DNA from 2 places in the Kitasatospora sp. NPDC048296 genome. Region 2 is predicted to be linked to the other one. Evidence: riboswitches for the same ligand, from Rfam matches in the RefSeq annotation. Region 2 holds a riboswitch; the other holds the start of a gene.
What was found. Region 2 has a riboswitch for glycine ahead of gcvT (glycine cleavage system aminomethyltransferase GcvT). Riboswitches for the same ligand answer to the same signal wherever they lie in the genome.
Positions count from the first base shown of each region.

Region 1: it holds a riboswitch for glycine, as region 2 does, so the genes downstream of both, gcvP (aminomethyl-transferring glycine dehydrogenase) here and gcvT (glycine cleavage system aminomethyltransferase GcvT) in region 2, are expected to answer to the same signal.

Region 1 covers NZ_JBICZB010000026.1:12,752-21,841, forward strand. The annotation lists gene ACGF12_RS17585 (MFS transporter) at 1-791, opposite strand, end outside; gene ACGF12_RS17590 (YsnF/AvaK domain-containing protein) at 1,019-1,678, opposite strand; partial or broken gene ACGF12_RS17595 (PRC-barrel domain-containing protein) at 1,814-2,188, opposite strand; glycine riboswitch at 2,414-2,517, shown strand; gene gcvP (aminomethyl-transferring glycine dehydrogenase) at 2,754-5,654, shown strand; gene ACGF12_RS17605 (DUF5999 family protein) at 5,865-6,056, opposite strand; gene ACGF12_RS17610 (hypothetical protein) at 6,472-7,044, opposite strand; gene ACGF12_RS17615 (glutamate--cysteine ligase) at 7,422-8,927, shown strand; gene ACGF12_RS17620 (CPBP family intramembrane glutamic endopeptidase) at 9,045-9,090, shown strand, end outside.
Region 2 covers NZ_JBICZB010000023.1:52,704-61,793, forward strand. The annotation lists gene ACGF12_RS16210 (ABC transporter permease) at 1-522, opposite strand, end outside; gene ACGF12_RS16215 (ABC transporter substrate-binding protein) at 621-2,399, opposite strand; gene ACGF12_RS16220 (ABC transporter permease) at 2,452-3,441, opposite strand; gene ACGF12_RS16225 (enhanced serine sensitivity protein SseB C-terminal domain-containing protein) at 3,908-4,774, opposite strand; gene ACGF12_RS16230 (enhanced serine sensitivity protein SseB C-terminal domain-containing protein) at 4,978-5,769, opposite strand; glycine riboswitch at 5,965-6,069, shown strand; gene gcvT (glycine cleavage system aminomethyltransferase GcvT) at 6,299-7,420, shown strand; gene gcvH (glycine cleavage system protein GcvH) at 7,542-7,922, shown strand; gene glyA (serine hydroxymethyltransferase) at 8,059-9,090, shown strand, end outside.

The DNA of each region.
Region 1 (9,090 bases), on a different contig from region 2:
AGGTCCACCAGCGGGTGCGAGACCTTGGTCTCGATGATCCCCCAGATCAGGGCGACCACGGCGGCGACGGCGAACAGGCCGAGGGTCTTGGTGGAGGTCCAGCCCCAGTGGTTGCCCTGGCTGACCGCGACCAGCAGGGCGGAGAGCCAGCCGGCCAGGGTGAGGGCGCCGAGCGGGTCGGCGCCGCCGTCCTTGTCGGTCACCGGGTCGGACGGGACGCGGAAGGCGACCAGGGCCACCGCGAGCAGGCCGAAGGCCAGGCCCATCCAGAAGATCGACTTGTAGTTCCAGTGCTCCAGCAGGAGGCCGGTCGCCACCAGGCCGAGGCCGGAGCCGACGCCCATCGAGGCGCTGATGGCGGCGACGCCGCCGGTCACCTTCTGCTTGGGCAGCTCGTCGCGGACGATGCTGATCGCCAGCGGCATCACGCCACCGCCGGCGCCCTGCAGGACGCGGGCGACGATCAGCCAGCTGAAGGAGTGGGTGCTGACCGCCAGCGCCGACCCGGCGACCAGGCCGGCCAGCGAGATCAGCAGCATGGGCTTACGGCCCCGGAGGTCGCCGAAGCGGCCCAGCAGGGGAGTCAGCACGGCTGCGGAGAGCAGGTTGGCGGTCATCAGCCAGGTGATGTTGGACCCGGAGACGTCCAGTTCCTTGGCCAGCGACGGCAGGATCGGGACGACCGCGGTCTGCACCACGCTGAACGATAGCATCGCCAGGATGAGGGCCGGCAGGACCCGGGCGTTGCTCTGCTTCTCGGCCGCGGTGGTGGGCTGGGGTGCCTCACTCACGGTTGCTTCCTCCCGTACATAGTGAATGAACTGAAGTAACCATGCAGGGAGATACTTCAGAGTGTCAAATATCGAGCGGTTAAGCTTTGGCAAAGGCGGCGGGATGTCGCCTGCGGCGGGGCCGGGGGTTGAGAGCAGGAGGGCGGCGTTCGCGGGGAGTTGGGGCCGGGGTGGGGGCATGGCGAGGGCCCCGGACGGGGGTCCGGGGCCCTGGGGGGTGGGTCGGATCAGGAGAAGGGGCGCAGGGAGTCGGGGCGGACGCCGTTGGTCGCGGGGGTGGTCGGGTCGGGGTCGGCGGTGGTGCTGTCGTGGAATTCGACGCGCTCGCGGCGGAGTTCGTCGCGGACCACCTCCTCCGTCGTGTAGCGCTCGACGATCAGGCGGACCCGCTCGACCGGGGCGACGTACTTGCGGATGATGGGGTGTTCCTCGCGGAGGGTGACCTCCTCGACCGCCTCGGCGATCTCCTTGTCGGTGAGGGTGGCGCGCTCGGCGTCGCTGACCGGGATGCGCTCCACCCGGACCCGCTCGCGGACCAGCGGGATGCGGCGCTCGACCTGCTCGCTGGTCACGTACTTGCGCAGCTTCGCGGTGCCCAGGGCGTGCCACTCGGTGGTGATGTCCAGCCGCTCCTCGCGGCAGGTGACCTCGACCGGGGCGCTCGGGGCCGAGGTGGCAGCGCTGCCGGTGGGTGCCGGGGTGGTCGCGGCTGGGGCGGGTTGCGGTTTCGGCTTGGGCTCGACGGTGGGGGTGGTCGCTGTGGTGGCGGCGCTGGTGGTGGGTGCCGGGGTGGTCGCGGCTGGGGCGGGTTGCGGTTTCGGCTTGGGCTCGACGGTGGGGGTGGTCGCTGTGGTGGCGGCGGGTGCGGGGGTGGTGAGGGTCCGCACGGTGGCCTCCGCGGCGGTGTCGGTGCCGGCGGCACTGGGGACGGTGACGGTACTGACGGGGTTGGTCGGGCCGGGCTCGGCGGAGTGGAAGTCGAGTGGCTTGGCGGTCGTGGTGGCCGCGGCGGCCGGAGTGGTGCCGAAGTCGAGGTCGGGCTGGACGGGCCGACCGGGCTCCTCGGTGGCGGTCTGGCCGGCCGCCGCGGTGTCGAGGCCGTAGTAGCGGTAGAGCTGGAGTTCCTGGGCCGGCGACAGGTGCTGCCCCACGCCGAAGTCCGGGGACTCCTTGACCAGCGACTTGTCGTAGGGGACCCGGAGCTCCTCGCCGGAGAACTCGCTCGTGGTGAGCGGGACGAAGGCGTCCCGGCCGAAGATGCCGGTCCGGACGGCGGCCCACTCGGGCTGGCCGGTGGCGTCGTCCAGGTACACCTCGTCGACCGTGCCGATCTTGTCGCCGTTGCGGTCGACGGCCTTGTGGCCGATGAGGTCTCTGGGGTCGAAGTCGGTCTGCACTCTTTCCTCCAGCTGCGCTGCGGCTGCGGAACTCCCGCAGGTACGGCCGTCGGAGCACCCGTCCCGGCCGCCACTTCACACCAAAAGGCATGAATCGGACCGACGCGACCGGGGTGCGCCGGACGGGCTCGGCGCTGGGCCATCCGGGGGACGCGCGTAGACCCGGAGTGACCTGACACACCCGTGATCGGAAGGCCTCCCGCTGGTACCCTGGGCGGCGACTGCCGAGCCCGCTCGGGAGAGTCTCCGACGGCGAAAACCGCTGGTCGGGGCGCCGAAGGAGCAACTCCTCCCCGGAATCTCTCAGGCATCCGTACCGTGCGGGATAGGTCACTCTGGAAAGCAGGGCAGGAGCGTCGGCGCGGGAGCCGGCGATCACCACCCTCACCGACGGTGCAAGCCGACGGAGCGCCGACAGCGCGACGTGCGGGCGAAGCTCTCAGGTCCCGATGACAGAGGGGGAGGCCTTCCGGGTTCGTCCGCCCAGGCGATCCGCTGTCCGCAGCGGAACGACCGGTCGGCGTGCGTGCCCCCGCCGGTCCGTGACCAGGAGGCCTCGACCACCATGAACGCCCAGCCGAACGCGGGACGCCCCACCGGCGCCTCGACCCTCACCGAGCTTGAGCTGGCCAGCCCCTTCGAGAACCGCCACATCGGCCCCGACGCCGCCGCCCAGGAGAAGATGCTGGCGTCCGTCGGCTACGGCTCGCTGGACGAGCTCGCCGACACCGCCGTTCCCGAGGCGATCCGCTCCATCGCCGCCCTGGACCTGCCCGCCGGCCGCAGCGAGGCGCAGGTCCTCGGCGAGCTGCGCGAGCTGGCGAACCGCAACAAGGTGCTCCAGCCGATGATCGGCCTGGGCTACTACGGCACCTTCACCCCGCCGGTGATCCTGCGCAACGTCATGGAGAACCCGGCCTGGTACACCGCGTACACCCCGTACCAGCCGGAGATCTCGCAGGGCCGCCTGGAGGCGCTGCTCAACTTCCAGACCCTGGTCTCCGACCTGACCGGTCTGCCCACCTCCGGCTCCTCGCTGCTGGACGAGGGCACCGCAGCCGCCGAGGCGATGGCGCTGGCCCGCCGCGTCACCAAGGTCAAGGGCGGTGTCTTCCTGGTCGACGCCGAGACCCTGCCGCAGACCATCGCGGTGATCAACACCCGTGCCGTGCCGACCGGTGTCGAGGTCGTCGTCGCCGACCTGTCCGAGGGCATCCCGGCCGAGATCGTCGAGCGCGGCGTCTTCGGCGTGCTGCTGCAGTACCCGGGCGCCACCGGCGTGGTCCGCGACCTCGCCCCGGTGATCGAGCAGGCGCACGGGCTGGGCGCGATCGTCGCCGTGGCCGCCGACCTGCTGGCGCTGACCCTGCTGAAGTCCCCGGGCTCGCTGGGCGCCGACATCGCCTGCGGCACCTCGCAGCGCTTCGGCGTGCCGATGGGCTTCGGCGGTCCGCATGCCGGCTACCTGTCGGTGCGCGCCGAGTACGCCCGTTCGCTGCCCGGCCGCCTGGTCGGCGTGTCCGTCGACTCCGACGGCAACCGCGCCTACCGCCTGGCGCTGCAGACCCGCGAGCAGCACATCCGCCGCGAGAAGGCCACCAGCAACATCTGCACCGCGCAGGTGCTGCTCGCCGTGATGGCCTCGATGTACGCGGTCTACCACGGTCCGGACGGCCTGGCCGACATCGCCCGCCGCACCCACCGCTACGCCGCCGCCCTCGCCGAGGGCCTGCGGGCCGGCGGCGTGGAGCTGCTGCACGGCGAGTTCTTCGACACCGTCACCGCCGTCGTCCCGGGTCGTGCCGCCGAGATCGCCGCCGCCGCCCGCACCCACGGCATCAACGTCCACCAGGACGGCGCGGACCGGATCTCGATCTCCACCGACGAGACCACCACCCGCGAGCACCTGGCCGGCGTCTGGGCCGCGTTCGGCGTCCCCGCCGTCGAGGTGGCCGAGGCCGCCGAGACGCTGCCCGCCGCGCTGCTGCGCGAGGACGAGTACCTGACCCACCCGGTCTTCCACAGCCACCGCTCGGAGACCGCCATGCTGCGCTACCTGCGCCGCCTGTCGGACCGGGACTACGCGCTGGACCGCGGCATGATCCCGCTGGGCTCCTGCACCATGAAGCTCAACGCGACCACCGAGATGGAGGCGGTGACCTGGCCGGAGTTCGGCCAGCTGCACCCCTTCGCGCCGATCGACCAGGCCGAGGGCTTCCTGACCCTGATCCGCCAGCTGGAGCAGCAGCTGGTCGAGGTCACCGGCTACGACGCCGTGTCGATCCAGCCGAACGCCGGCTCCCAGGGCGAGCTGGCCGGCCTGCTGGCCGTCCGCGCCTACCACCACGCCAACGGTGACACCCAGCGCGACGTCTGCCTGATCCCGTCCTCGGCGCACGGCACCAACGCCGCCTCCGCGGTGATGGCCGGCATGCGCGTGGTCGTGGTGAAGACCCTGGTCGACGGCGACGTGGACGTCGAGGACCTGAAGGCCAAGATCGAGCAGCACCGCGACAACCTCTCCGTGCTGATGGTCACCTACCCGTCGACCCACGGCGTGTACGAGACCCAGATCACCGACATCTGCGCCCTGGTGCACGAGGCCGGCGGCCAGGTGTACGTGGACGGCGCCAACCTGAACGCCCTGGTCGGCCTGGCCAAGCCGGGCAAGTTCGGCGCGGACGTCTCGCACCTGAACCTGCACAAGACCTTCTGCATCCCGCACGGCGGCGGCGGCCCCGGCGTCGGCCCGGTCGCGGTGCGCGCCCACCTGGCGCCGTACCTGCCCAACCACCCGCTGCAGGAGGAGGCCGGCCCGGCCACCGGTGTCGGCCCGATCTCGGCCGCGCCGTGGGGTTCGGCGGCGATCCTGCCGATCTCCTGGGCGTACGTCCGGCTGATGGGCGGCGAGGGCCTGAAGCACGCGACCCAGGTCGCGGTGCTGAACGCCAACTACATCGCCAAGCGGCTGGCGCCGCACTTCCCGGTGCTCTACACCGGCCCGGGCGGGCTGGTCGCGCACGAGTGCATCATCGACCTGCGCCCGCTGACCAAGGAGACGGGCGTGACGGTGGACGACATCGCCAAGCGCCTGATCGACTACGGCTTCCACGCGCCGACGATGTCCTTCCCGGTGGCCGGCACGCTGATGATCGAGCCGACCGAGTCTGAGGATCTGCACGAGATCGACCGGTTCTGCGACGCGATGATCGAGATCCGGGCCGAGATTGACAAGGTCGGCTCGGGCGAGTGGGCGGCCGAGGACAACCCGCTGCGCAACGCCCCGCACACCGCCGCCACCCTGGCCGGCGACTGGGCGCACGGCTACTCGCGGCAGGAGGCGGTCTTCCCGGCGGGCGTGAACCCGGCGGACAAGTACTGGCCGCCGGTGAGCCGGATCGACGGCGCGTACGGCGACCGCAACCTGGTCTGCTCCTGCCCGCCGCTGGACGAGTACGGCGTCTGATCCGCAGCGGACGGACATGGGGCAGGGCCCTGGCAGAACGTTTCTGCCGGGGCCCTGCCCTTTGTCGTTCCCAGTCGGGTCGTCTCTTACGGTTCGTCTTCTACGGTCGGGTCGGCGGCTGCCCCCGCCGGGTGGCCCCGGGCCGTACGGTCCCGGCCGTACGGGGCGGGTCGTCCGCTCTCGGCCCGTGCTGTCTCAGCCGGTGGTGTCTCAGGCCGCGTGGGCGACGGGGCGGCGCGGGGCGATCACCCGGCCGTCGGGCAGCAGCTCTCCGGTGTCCTCGAACAACACGACGCCGTTGCAGAGCAGGCTCCAACCCTGCTCCGGGTGGCAGGCCACCGGCACGGCCGCCTCACGGTCCTCGGACTCGGCCGACGGGCACTCAGGACGGTGCTGGCACATACGCGTACCCTCGCTTCGCTCTGCGATCCTCCCCGTGGTGCGGTCCCGGAGGTGGTGCCGTCCGGAGCCGCCGCGGTAGTCGGATCCTGTCCGCAACGCCGACCAGGTGTGGACCGGCGCTCAAGTGGGTAGGACAGGTGGTCCTTCCACGCTGGTTCCCAGTGTCGGCATCTGTGGGCGCGCGCGCAGGGATTTCGTGACATGCGCCACAACTCCCGGGCAGAGATCACCCGTTCAGGTGGGGCCGGAGAGAAATCCTGCACCGATGGGCCAGCCGAGGGATAGCCCGGTGGGGCCATTGCGGATGGCCCGGCCAGGTGGTGGCCGTTCGGGTGAGGCCACGGAGCGGGGAGGGCGCGGCGAAGGGCCGCCGGGCGGTGGCCCGGCGGCAGGGTGCGGACGGGGCGGCGCGGGCTCAGGAGGAGCCGAGCAGCAGCGGTCGGGCGAGCGGAGCACGGGCGAGCAGCGGCAGCAACTCGGCGGCCGGGTAGGCGCGGTGCGCGGTGACGCCGAGCGGGGCGGGGGCGAGCGGGATCAGCAGGTCGGCGGCCGGGCCGGTGTCGGGACTGTGCAGCCACAGCGCCGTCGCGTACTGGCCGGGGAAGGTGAGCAGCCTGGGCTGGCAGCGGGAGCGGGCGTTCTGGGCGAGCTGCCAGGCCTCGCGCAGCGCCCGGACGGTGGAGGAGAGGTAGGGGCCGGCGGTGAAGTGGGAGAAGGTGTGGCCCTCCGCGCTCTGGACCACCTCGGCGGCGGCGGCCACGTCGGCGCCGTCCTTGATCAGGAAGCGCCAGCCGGTCCGGCGGGCGGCGGGGAGCTCGGGGTGCGGGCCGTCCAGGACGTGCACCGCGAGCGGATGCGCGGGGAGCAGTGGTCCGGTCGGGTGACGCAGTGCTGCGGCGGCGGGCTGGCGCAGCGCGGTGTCCGAGTCGAGCGCGCCCAGGACCGCGCGCAGGGCGCTCGGCGGGGGCTGGGGGGTCTGCAGGGTCATGGCGGGGTCCGCCTCTCCAAGCGAGATCGGCGTGCGAGTGCGGCATACCGGCGTGGCACGGCGCGTCTTCGGTGACGGGGGCCTGGCCGTGTCCGGTTGTGCAGGATCGCGGAGCCGGCGCGGTCGCCGCCGTCGACGAGGGACTCGGGGCGGGAGAAGACCGGCCGGAGCGCAGAGCGAATTCCTCGAATTCATCGAACAAATGCGCAGGGTGATCTGTTTATCACAGGCCGTGGTGGCGGGCAAGTCTACAGATGGCCTGAATTTCCGTCAGTTGCCTTGCATTGCAAGCCAGTACAAGCATTCGGGTATCGATCTTCGAGGTGGGCATGATGCTTGCACGGTCGGACGGCCGGGTGTCTCAGGAGGAGGGGACCGTGGGCGAGAAGGTCGTGGCGACTCGGGCGGATCTGGCGGATCGGCAGCAGTACCGGCTCAAGCTCCAGGCCTGCCTCGACGCGCTCGGGCGGATGCTGCGCGAGGACCGCTTCGACCGGCCGCGGGCGGTGGTGGGGCTGGAGATCGAGCTCAACCTGGCCGACGAGCAGGGCCTGCCGGTGATGCGCAACGCCCAGGTGCTGAGCGCGATCGGCTCCAGCGACTTCCAGACCGAACTGGGTCAGTTCAACATCGAGGTCAACATCGTGCCGCACCGGCTCTGCGGGCACGTCTTCGAGGAACTGCGCGAGGAGATCGACACCGGGCTTCGCTACGCCGACCGGCGGGCGGCCGAGGCCGGTGCCCGGATCGTCATGGTGGGCATCCTGCCGACCCTGGAGCACGACCACACCGGGCTGGACGCGATGAGCCACAACCAACGGTACAGCCTGCTCAGCGACCAGATCCTGGCCGCCCGGGGCGAGGACATCGCGCTGGACATCGAGGGCGTCGAGCACCTCCAACTGGAATCGGTCACCATGGTGGCCGAGGCCGCCGCGACCTCGCTGCAGCTGCACCTGCAGGTGACCCCGGAGCGGTTCTCCTCGGTGTGGAACGCCGCCCAGGCGATCTGCGGGCCACAGCTCGCGCTCGGCGCCAACTCCCCGTTCCTGTTCGGACGGGAGCTGTGGCGCGAGACCCGTCCGGTGCTCTTCCAGCAGGCCTGTGACACCCGTTCGGCGGAGCTCAAGGCCCAGGGCGTGCGCCCGATCACCTGGTTCGGCGAGCGCTGGGTGGACTCGGCGTACGACCTGTTCGAGGAGAACCTGCGCTACTTCCCGGCGCTGCTGCCGATCTGCGACGACGAGGACCCGCTCAAGGTGCTGGCCTCCGGCACCGCGCCCAAGCTCGCCGAGATGCGGTTGCACAACGGCACCATCTACCGCTGGAACCGGCCGATCTACGACGTCTCGGGCGGGGTGGCGCACCTGCGGGTGGAGAACCGGGCGCTGCCGGCGGGGCCGACGGTGGCCGACACGCTGGCCAACGCCGCCTTCTACTACGGGCTGGTGCGGGTGCTCGCCGAGCAGCCCCGGCCGGTCTGGAGCCGGCTGCCGTTCGAGCGGGCGGAAGAGAACTTCCGCCAGGGCGCCCGGTACGGCATCGACGCGGTGTTCCAGTGGCCGCGGCCCGGTCGGGCGGGCCGCGGCGGCGGGCTGCAGACGGTCTCCGCCGTCGACCTGGTGTTGGGCGAGCTGCTGCCGATGGCCTACCAGGGGCTGGACGAGTGGGGCGTGGAGCCGGCCGACCGGGACCGCTACCTGGGGATCATCGAGCAGCGCTGTCTGCGCCGCACCAACGGCGCGGCCTGGCAGAGCGCGACCTTCCACCGGCTGCGCGAGCAGTACGGGATGGACCGGCCGGCCGCGCTCGCCGCGATGACCAGGCGCTACGCCGAGCACATGCGCGGCGGAGAGCCGGTGCACACCTGGCCGGTGGGGTAGGGGCCGGCGGATCCCGCCGGCGCACATCCGCCGGACAGGCCCCGCCACCGCTGTGTCAGGATGATCGCTCCGGTGTCGGCCGACGGCCGGAGCGACCGCCCGTCCGCTGGAGCGCCCGTGACAACCCGCCCGACCGCGCCGGAGACCGCGCAGCCCACCCGCC
Region 2 (9,090 bases):
CAGCAGCAGGGCGCCGGTGAAGAAGACCGGCAGCGAGACACCGGCCAGGGCGACGCCCATGGAGAGCCGGTCGAAGATCGACCGCGGCTTGAGGGCCGAGATCACGCCGGTGGTGATGCCGGAGAGCAGCCAGAGCACCGACGCGCCGATGGCGAGCGAGATGGTGACCGGGATCCGGCTGGTCATCAGCGGCCAGACCTCGAGGTGACTCTTGAAGGAGTAGCCGAAGCAGGGCACGTGGCAGGTGGCCGGTTCCGGCCCGAACTTGTACTCGGCGCCGGCGACCAGTGCCTTCAGGAAGTGCCAGTACTGGGTGTACAGGGGCTGGTCGAGGCCGAGGTTCTGCTTGACCGCGGCGATCGCCGTGGGCCCCGGGTCCTTCCCGATGTACTGCGCGGCCAGCTGGTCGGTGGTCTCGCCGGCCAGGCGCGGAAGCAGGAAGAAGATCGCGAAGGTGACGGCGCTGACGACCAGCAGCAGCAGCACGGCCGCGAAGATCCTGCGGATGATGTAGGCAAACACAGTTGGGCGGCTCCGGCGGCCCGCCGCCGTCCGGGGTCTTCCGGACGGCGACGGGCGCCGCTGCCTTCACCTGCCTTCAGGGATGCGGAGCCAGGCTCTTACTTGGTGGTGCCGATGTTCAGGTAGTCGTACTCACCCGAGAAGGCCGAGGTGGAGGCCATGTTGGTGGCGCTGTCCGGGCGGTACAGGAAGACCTTGAAGTCGGTCAGCGGGACGTAGGCCGCGGACTCCATGACCTTCTTGTCGATGTCGCCGTAGATCTTCTCGCGGGCCGCCCGGTCGGGGTTGACCGCGGCGTCGTCGATCATCTTGTTGACGGCGGGGTCGTTCAGCTGCGCGAGGTTGCTGTTGCCGGAGGGCTTGATCGCGCGGCCGTCGACGATCTGCTGCAGGAAGCCGTAGCCGGTCGGCCAGTCGGCGCCCCACTGCATCATCATCAGACCGATGTTGTGGTCCTGGGTGAACTGCGGCGCACCGGCCGAGTCGGTCAGGTACTTGCCCTGCGGGTACTGCTGGATCTCGACGTTGATGCCGATCTTCTTCAGCTGCGCCTGGATGGCGGTGGCCGCGGCGACCTCGGTGGCGCGCTCGGTGCGGGCGGACAGGACGGTGCTGAAGCCGCCGTCCTTGCCGCAGGCCTTCAGGGAGTCCTTGGCCTTGGCCTCGTCACCCTTGTTGTCCTTGGTCTCGTACAGGTTGAAGTCCTGGTGGCCCGGGATGTCCGGCGGGAGCACGGTGCTGGCCACCTGGCCGCGGATCGGGCCGCCGAGCGCGGTCTGCACCGAGACCTTGTCGATCGCGTACTGGACGGCCTTGCGGCAGTCGATGTTGTCGAACGGCGCGACCTTGGTGTTGATCGCCATGTAGACCAGGCGGCCGCCGTAGGCGTTGTCGGTCTTGGCCTTGAGCTTCGGGTCGCGCAGGATCTGCGCCTGGGTCTGCGGGTCGACGCCGCCGCCCACCAGGTCGACCTGGGCGTTGCCGGCCAGCAGGTCCTTGTCGATGGTGGCCTGGTCGATGTTCATCTTGAGCACGATCTTGTCCGCCAGCTGCTTGCGGATCGGGTCGGTGCCCTTGTCCCAGTTGGTGTTCGGCACCAGGACGGCCTGCTTGCCGTCCTCGTAGGTCTCGAACTTGTAGGAGCCCGAGGACACGATGTGCTTCACGTAGTCGGCACCGGTGTCCTTGGCCTGCGGGACCGGCGCGGTCTGCGGGGCGCTGACCAGGTAGTCGAAGTCGGCGAAGGGGTGCTGGAGGTGGAAGACGACCGTGGTGTCGTCCGGCGTCTCGATCGACTTCAGGTCGCCGGTCTTGTCCTTGTACGGACCCTGGTACGGCGTCGGGTTGTCGACCAGCAGGTCGTGGAAGTACGTCGGGCCGTTGGAGTTCACCTCGGGCGCGTAGTTCGAGCGCTCCACGGCGTACTTGACGTCCTTGGAGGTGATCGGGGTGCCGTCGTCGTACTTCAGGCCGGCGCGCAGCTTGTACGTCCAGGTCAGGCCGTCCGCGCTCGGCGCGCCCATCGACTCGGCGAGGTCCGGGACCAGCTTGTTGCCGTCCTGGCCCGGCGCCGGGTTGAAGGTGGTGAGCGAACGAGCGTACAGACGCGCGAAGTTGTAGATGTACGCGTAGTAGGTGTTGCCCGGGTCGAGGGAGTCCGGGGTGCCCTTCATCTCGTAGGTGACCGTCCCGCCCTTCTTGTCCGAGGCGTTGACGATCTGCTTGGTTGCCGCGTCGGCGCCGCCGCCGCTCGCGTCGTTGGAGCCTGCCGAGGACGAGGAGCCGCTGTCGCCGTTCTTGGAGGACGAACAGCCGGTGACGACCAGGACCGCGGCGGCGGCCGCGGCGGTCAGCGCGAGGGTACGGGACCTACGCATGGGTGAGATCAACCCCTTGAGGATGTGGAGGAGGGAGTGTCCTGACGCAGTGTCAGTTGCTCTTGGGATCGAGGGCGTCACGCAGCCCGTCGCCGAGCAGGTTGAACGCGAGCACGGTGATGAAGATCGCCAGACCGGGGACCACCATGTACTGGGGGTCGACCTGGTAGTAGTTCTTCGCGTCGGCGAGCATGCCGCCCCAGGAGGACTGCGGGGGCTGGATGCCGACGCCGAGGAAGCTCAGCCCGGCCTCGAAGAGGATGTTGGTCGGGATCAGCAGGGTCGAGTAGACCAGGATCGGGCCGGCCAGGTTGGGCAGCAGCTCCTTGAACAGGATGAACGGGCCGCGGGCGCCGAGGCTGCGGGCCGCGTGGACGAACTCCCGCTCGCGCAGCGACAGCGTCTGTCCGCGCACGATCCGGCCCATGTAGGGCCAGTTGAAGAAGCCGATCACGAAGATCAGCACCATGATGTGCAGCGGGAGGCCGTGCAGGCCGAACGCGCCGCCCTGGAGCGAGGCGGAGATCGCGATGGCGAAGAGCAGCAGCGGGAACGCCAGGAAGACGTCCATCAGCCGGCTGATCAGGGTGTCCACCCAGCCGCCGTAGTAGCCGGCCATCACGCCGAGCACGGCGCCGATGGTGTTGGACAGGACGGTCGCGCCGAAGGCGACCAGCAGGGAGACCCAGGAGCCGTCGACCACGCGGGCGAGCAGGTCACGGCCCTGCAGGGGGTCGATGCCGAGCGGGTGGTCCGCGCTCATGCCGCCCCAGTCCCCGAGCGGCAGGCCACCGAGGTTGGCGTCCAGCAGGTCCGGGTTCGGGTTGTCGGGGTCGAGCCCGAACAGGGACTCGATCGGCCCGGACAGCACGGCGAGCAGGATCAGCAGGATCACCACGATGCCGCCGGCGACGGCGGCCTTGTCCCGCTTGAAGCGGGTCCAGGCGATCCGACCGAGGGAGCGGCCCTCGATCGTCTTGGCCGGGCTCGCGGTGGCTGGTGCCTCCGGTTCGTTCCCGGTGGTGGTCACGGATGCGGTCATGGTCAGTTGGGTCCCCTCGCCGACGGTGGCCGGCCCACGGGTGCCGGGCGCCGGCTTCGGCGGTGCGGCTGCGGACGTGCGGAGGTGCTTAGGAGGAGCGGGTGTTCGCGGCAGTGCTTCGTGCACAGGTACTGCCGCCACGCGGGATGGGCGTCGCGTGGTGGAGCGGTCGGCGTGCGCGCTCACCTTTGTGGGGTATCCAGTACGCGCGGTGCGTTGCGCAGAACTCTCTGCCATCCGAACTGACTTGCGCCAGCCCTGCCAAGCGACAGATGCCCAACTGTGATCTGCGCGCATGCACCTCCCAGGTCATCGGCATATCCCTCTTCACACGGCTGCAACAGCCATGCCAAGATGTGCGGACTCCGGCGGAGGGGTAATTCGTCCGGAAAGCACCGAAGCCGACCTGATGGAGAATCAAGTCGGCTTCGCAGTAAAGGTTTTAGCTGGAAACGGGTTTCGGCAATCAGCGGCCGGGGTATCCGGGCCACGACTGCGGGGGCTGCTGCCCCCAGCCCGGCGCGGGCGGCTGGGTGCCGTAGGCCCATCCCGGTGTCGGCCGCCCCGGCATCGGCTGGCCCGGCATCGACTGCCCCGGGTACGGCGGCGCCGCCGTCGGGTACGGGCCGACCGGCGGGCGACCCGCCTCCCGGTCGAAGAACGGCCGCGCGTTGGCGCGCATCCACAGGGCCACCGGGTCGTACTCGTCCGTCATCGCCACCGTGGACACCGCGAGCCCCTCCGGGGCCACCGCGATCGCCCGCTGCATCAGCGCCCGCACCGCCTCCACGGCCGGCGGCGAACTCTCGTACAGGTCCAGGCCGATCGCCAGGTACGGCTCCCCCACCGCCGGCTGCACCCAGGCCCGGCGCAGCGCCCGGACCGCGCGCACCTCACCGGCCTGCCGCTCCAGCAGCGCGAAGAACTGCTGGGCGTTCACCTGCGGCTCGCTCAGCTTCAACGGACCGGCCGGCAGCCGGTCCAGACCCGCGGCGATCCGCCGCAGGTCCGCCCAGGGCACGCCGACCCCGCCGCCGGGGGCGTGCGGGTTGAGCCACAGGCCCCAGCGGGTGCGGTACAGCGAGGCGGCGATCTCCCGCCCGGAGATGACCTCGTGGGCCCGGGCCCAGCCGGAGGCCGTCAGCTGCTCGGGCGAGGTCACGGCCGGCGCGTAGCCGTGGCCGCTGATCTCCATGTTCCCGTACTGCGCGTCAGGACTGCCCGGCGTACCGTGCCAGAGCAGCATCCAGACCTGGCCGTCGGCCAGCGCGTGCAGCAGCCGCTCGTACGCGTCGTAGCGCTCCGGCGCGACCTCGCGCAGGGCGTGCTCCATCGCGCCCGGATCCGCCGCCGGGCGCCCGGCCGGAGCCTGGCCCCAGGGCCCCGGCACACCGCCCGTTCCCGCTCCCGCACTCATGCGCCCACCTCGCCGCGCCTCTTTCCTCAACCCAGCCGGCCCGTCGGCCGTCTGCACGCACCCTATGGCGCGGCACCGGCCACCGCCATCGGCGACGTGCCCTTGATCCGAACCCCCGCTCACACCCGCGCGTAGAAAGGCAGTACCCGGGTGAGCAGCCACTCGACCACCGGGTCCTCGGCGAGGTCGAGCAGTACGAGGTGGACGCCACCTGGCAGCGGCGCGGTTCCCAGCGCCCGGCCGAGCGCCTCGTTCACCGCGCCCGGGTCGGCCGGGGCGGCCGGATCCAACTGGACGCCCACGAACATCACGGTCGGTTCGCCCTCGACGCTGGCCAGCGCCCGGCGCGCGGTCAACACCCCGGGCAGGGCCGACAGTTCGGTCCGGCAGGCGGCCAGGAAGTACTCCGGGTCCTCGCCCGGCACCGGCTCGCGCAGCGCCACCCGGCCGCCGGTCGGCGCCTCCGGCTGCTCCCAGCGGTCCTCGCGCGGCCCGCGGCGCAGCTCCGCCACGCCCTGCGGCGGCACCGGGATGCCCACCGCGGCCTCGGGGTTGACCGCGATGCCCACGCCCAGCGGCAGTCCGCGGGCGAACTCCCAGGCCGGCGCGACCGCGAAGGCCATCCCCGGCGCCTGCTGCAGGAACACCTCCTGCGAGGAGAACACCGGCACGTACGGGGCGCCGGCCAGCTCGATGGTCGGCAGGTCCAGCGACTGCCCGCCCGGGTCGCCCCCGGCCGGCAGCGGGATCCACACCTGACTGCGGGCCAGCACCTCGATCACCCGCGGCGTCGCGCCCGGGTCGCCGAGCGCGGCGGTCAGCACCTGCTCCAGCTCGTTGGCCGGCCACGCACCGCCGGGCGGCGCCGCCTGCGGACCGTCCCACCCCTGCTGCTCCACCGGGTACCCCATGCGCGCCTGAACCGCCCTCTGCCGGTCGGCCGCCCACTGCTGTGCCGACGCGCAGATTCTAGAGGTCGACCAGGACGCGGGTTCGGTCTCGGGCCGTGTGACCGGGTCCCCCCTCCCCTCGTCCGCGTGGACGTGCCATGATGTGCGCGTCCGACGGCATGCGCCGCGGGCCCCTACAACTCCACACCGGCCGCTCGAACCCGCGCGGGAGAGCCCGGAGTGCCGCTCAGGCGGTACAGCCGGCGCCGAAGGAGCAAGTCCTCCCCGGAATCTCTCAGGCCCCCCTACCGCACGGGTTAGGCACATCTGGAAAGCGGCGCACGGCCCTGTCGCGCGCCCACCCACGGTGCAAGCCGCCATGCTGTCCTGGATGCTGGAAACAGCTGCGGACGGCCGCGGTGAAGCTCTCAGGTCCGACGACAGATGGGGAGACCCACGCCGCCGCATGCCCGCGCGCAGGGTCGGCCCCCGAGCGGGTCCGGTTCCGGCGCGTGCACCCCTGAGTGCCCCGACCGAGGAGTTCCTGGCCATGTCGTCCCTCCGCCTGACCGCGCTCGACGCGCTGCACCGCGCCCTCGGCGCGACCATGACCGACTTCGCCGGCTGGGAAATGCCGCTGCGCTACGGCAGCGAGCGCGAGGAGCACCTCGCCGTCCGCACCAAGGCCGGCCTGTTCGACCTCTCGCACATGGGCGAGATCACCGTCACCGGCCCGCAGGCCGGCGAGATGCTGGACCACGCGCTGGTCGGCTTCGTCTCCGCGCTCGGCGTGCTGCGCGCCCGCTACACCATGATCTGCGCCGAGGACGGCGGCATCCTGGACGACCTGATCGTCTACCGCCTGCGCGAGGACGCCTTCCTGGTGGTCGCCAACGCCTCCAACGCCCAGCTGGTCCTGGACGAGCTGATCGCCCGCGCCAAGGGCTTCGACGCCGTCGTCACCGACGACCGCGACACCTACGCGCTGATCGCCGTCCAGGGCCCGGAGTCCACCGCGATCCTGGCCGAGACCACCGAGGCCGACCTGCCCGGCCTGAAGTACTACGCGATCCTCCCGGCCCAGGTGGCCGACCGCAACGTGCTGCTGGCCCGCACCGGCTACACCGGCGAGGACGGCTTCGAGATCTTCTGCCACCCGGGCGACGCCGAGCAGATCTGGCAGGCGCTGACCGCCGCCGGCGAGGGCCACGACCTGGTCCCGTGCGGCCTGTCCTGCCGCGACACCCTGCGCCTGGAGGCGGGCATGCCGCTGTACGGGCACGAGCTGTCCACCGACCTCACCCCGTTCGACGCGGGCCTGGGCCGGGTCGTCCGCTTCGACAAGACCACCAACGAGGGCGCCTTCATCGGCCGCAAGGCCCTGGAGCAGGCCGCCGCCGCGGCCGAGACCAACCCCCCGAAGGTGCTGGTCGGCCTGGTCTCCGAGGGCAAGCGGGTGCCGCGCGCCGAGTACACCGTGGTCTCCACCGAGGGCGCCCCGATCGGCCGGATCACCTCCGGCGCGCCGTCCCCGACCCTGGGCAAGCCGATCGCGATGGCCTACGTCGACGCGGCCCACGCCGCCCCCGGCGGCACCGTCGCGGTGGACGTGCGCGGCAAGCACGAGCCGGTCCAGGTCGTGGCGCTGCCGTTCTACAAGCGCGCCCGCTGAGGCGGTCCGGCCGGGCCCCGTGGGCCCGGCCGGCCCCCGTTCTTCCCATACCCGCACGTCGAAGCCGTCCGCGCGGCGGCCCGCTTCGTCGTACCCGCTTCCCATCCTGGAGAATGACGCCATGAGCAACCCCCAGCACCTGAAGTACACCAAGGAGCACGAGTGGCTGACGGCCGCCGAGGACGGTGTCTCCACGGTCGGCATCACCAAGCACGCCGCGGACGCGCTCGGTGACATCGTCTACGTGCAGCTGCCCGAGGTCGGCGACGAGGTGACCGCCGGTGAGACCTGCGGCGAGCTGGAGTCCACCAAGTCGGTCAGCGACCTGTACTCCCCGGTGACCGGCGAGGTCGTCGAGGTCAACCAGGACGTCCTGGACGACAACGCCCTGGTCAACAGCGCCCCCTTCGAGGGCGGCTGGCTGTTCAAGGTCAAGGTGGAGTCCACCGACGAGCTGCTCAGCGCCGACGAGTACGACGCGCTCACCAACCCCCAGGGCTGAGCCACCCGCCGGGACGGGCCGCAGCACGGCGGTCCGTCCCGCCACCACCGTCCCTCCGCCCACCCGTCGCCCGCCACCACCGCCAGGGGCGCGCTTCGCACGGCACCCCTGATCCTCCTCCCGGGAAGACCACACCATGACGGTTCTCAACCAGTCCCTGCACGCCCTCGACCCGGAGATCGCCGCCGCGGTCGACGCCGAGCTGCACCGCCAGCAGACCACCCTGGAGATGATCGCCTCCGAGAACTTCGCCCCGGTGGCGGTCATGGAGGCCCAGGGCTCGGTGCTCACCAACAAGTACGCCGAGGGCTACCCCGGCCGCCGCTACTACGGCGGCTGCGAGCACGTCGACGTGGTCGAGCAGATCGCGATCGACCGCATCAAGGCGCTGTTCGGCGCCGAGCACGCCAACGTCCAGCCGCACTCCGGCGCGCAGGCCAACGCCGCCGCGATGTTCGCGCTGATCCAGCCGGGCGACACCATCCTGGGCCTGAACCTGGCCCACGGCGGTCACCTGACCCACGGCATGAAGATCAACTTCTCCGGGAAGCTCTACAACGTGGTCGCGTACCACGTGGACGAGAAGACCGGCCAGGTCGACATGGCCGAGGTCGAGCGCCTGGCCAAGGAGCACCAGCCGAAGCTGATCATCGCCGGCTGGTCCGCCTACCCGCGCCAGCTGGACTTCGCCGCGTTCCGCCGGGTCGCCGACGAGGTCGGCGCCCTGCTCATGGTGGACATGGCGCACTTCGCCGGCCTGGTGGCCGCCGGGCTGCACCCGAACCCGGTGCCCTACGCGGACGTGGTCACCACCACCACCCACAAGACCCTGGGCGGCCCGCGCGGCGGCGTCATCCTGTCCAAGGCCGAGTTCGCCAAGAAGATCAACTCCGCGGTCTTCCCCGGCCAGCAGGGCGGTCCACTGGAGCACGTGATCGCGGGCAAGGCCGTCGCCTTCAAGGTCGCCGCCTCGGAGGAGTTCAAGGAGCGCCAGCAGCGCACCCTGGAGGGCGCCCGCATCCTCGCCGAGCGCCTGCTGCAGGACGACGTCGCCGAGGCCGGCGCCAGCGTGCTGTCCGGCGGCACCGACGTCCACCTGGTCCTGGTCGACCTGCGCAACAGCCAGCTCGACGGCCAGCAGGCCGAGGACCGGCTGCACGAGGTCGGC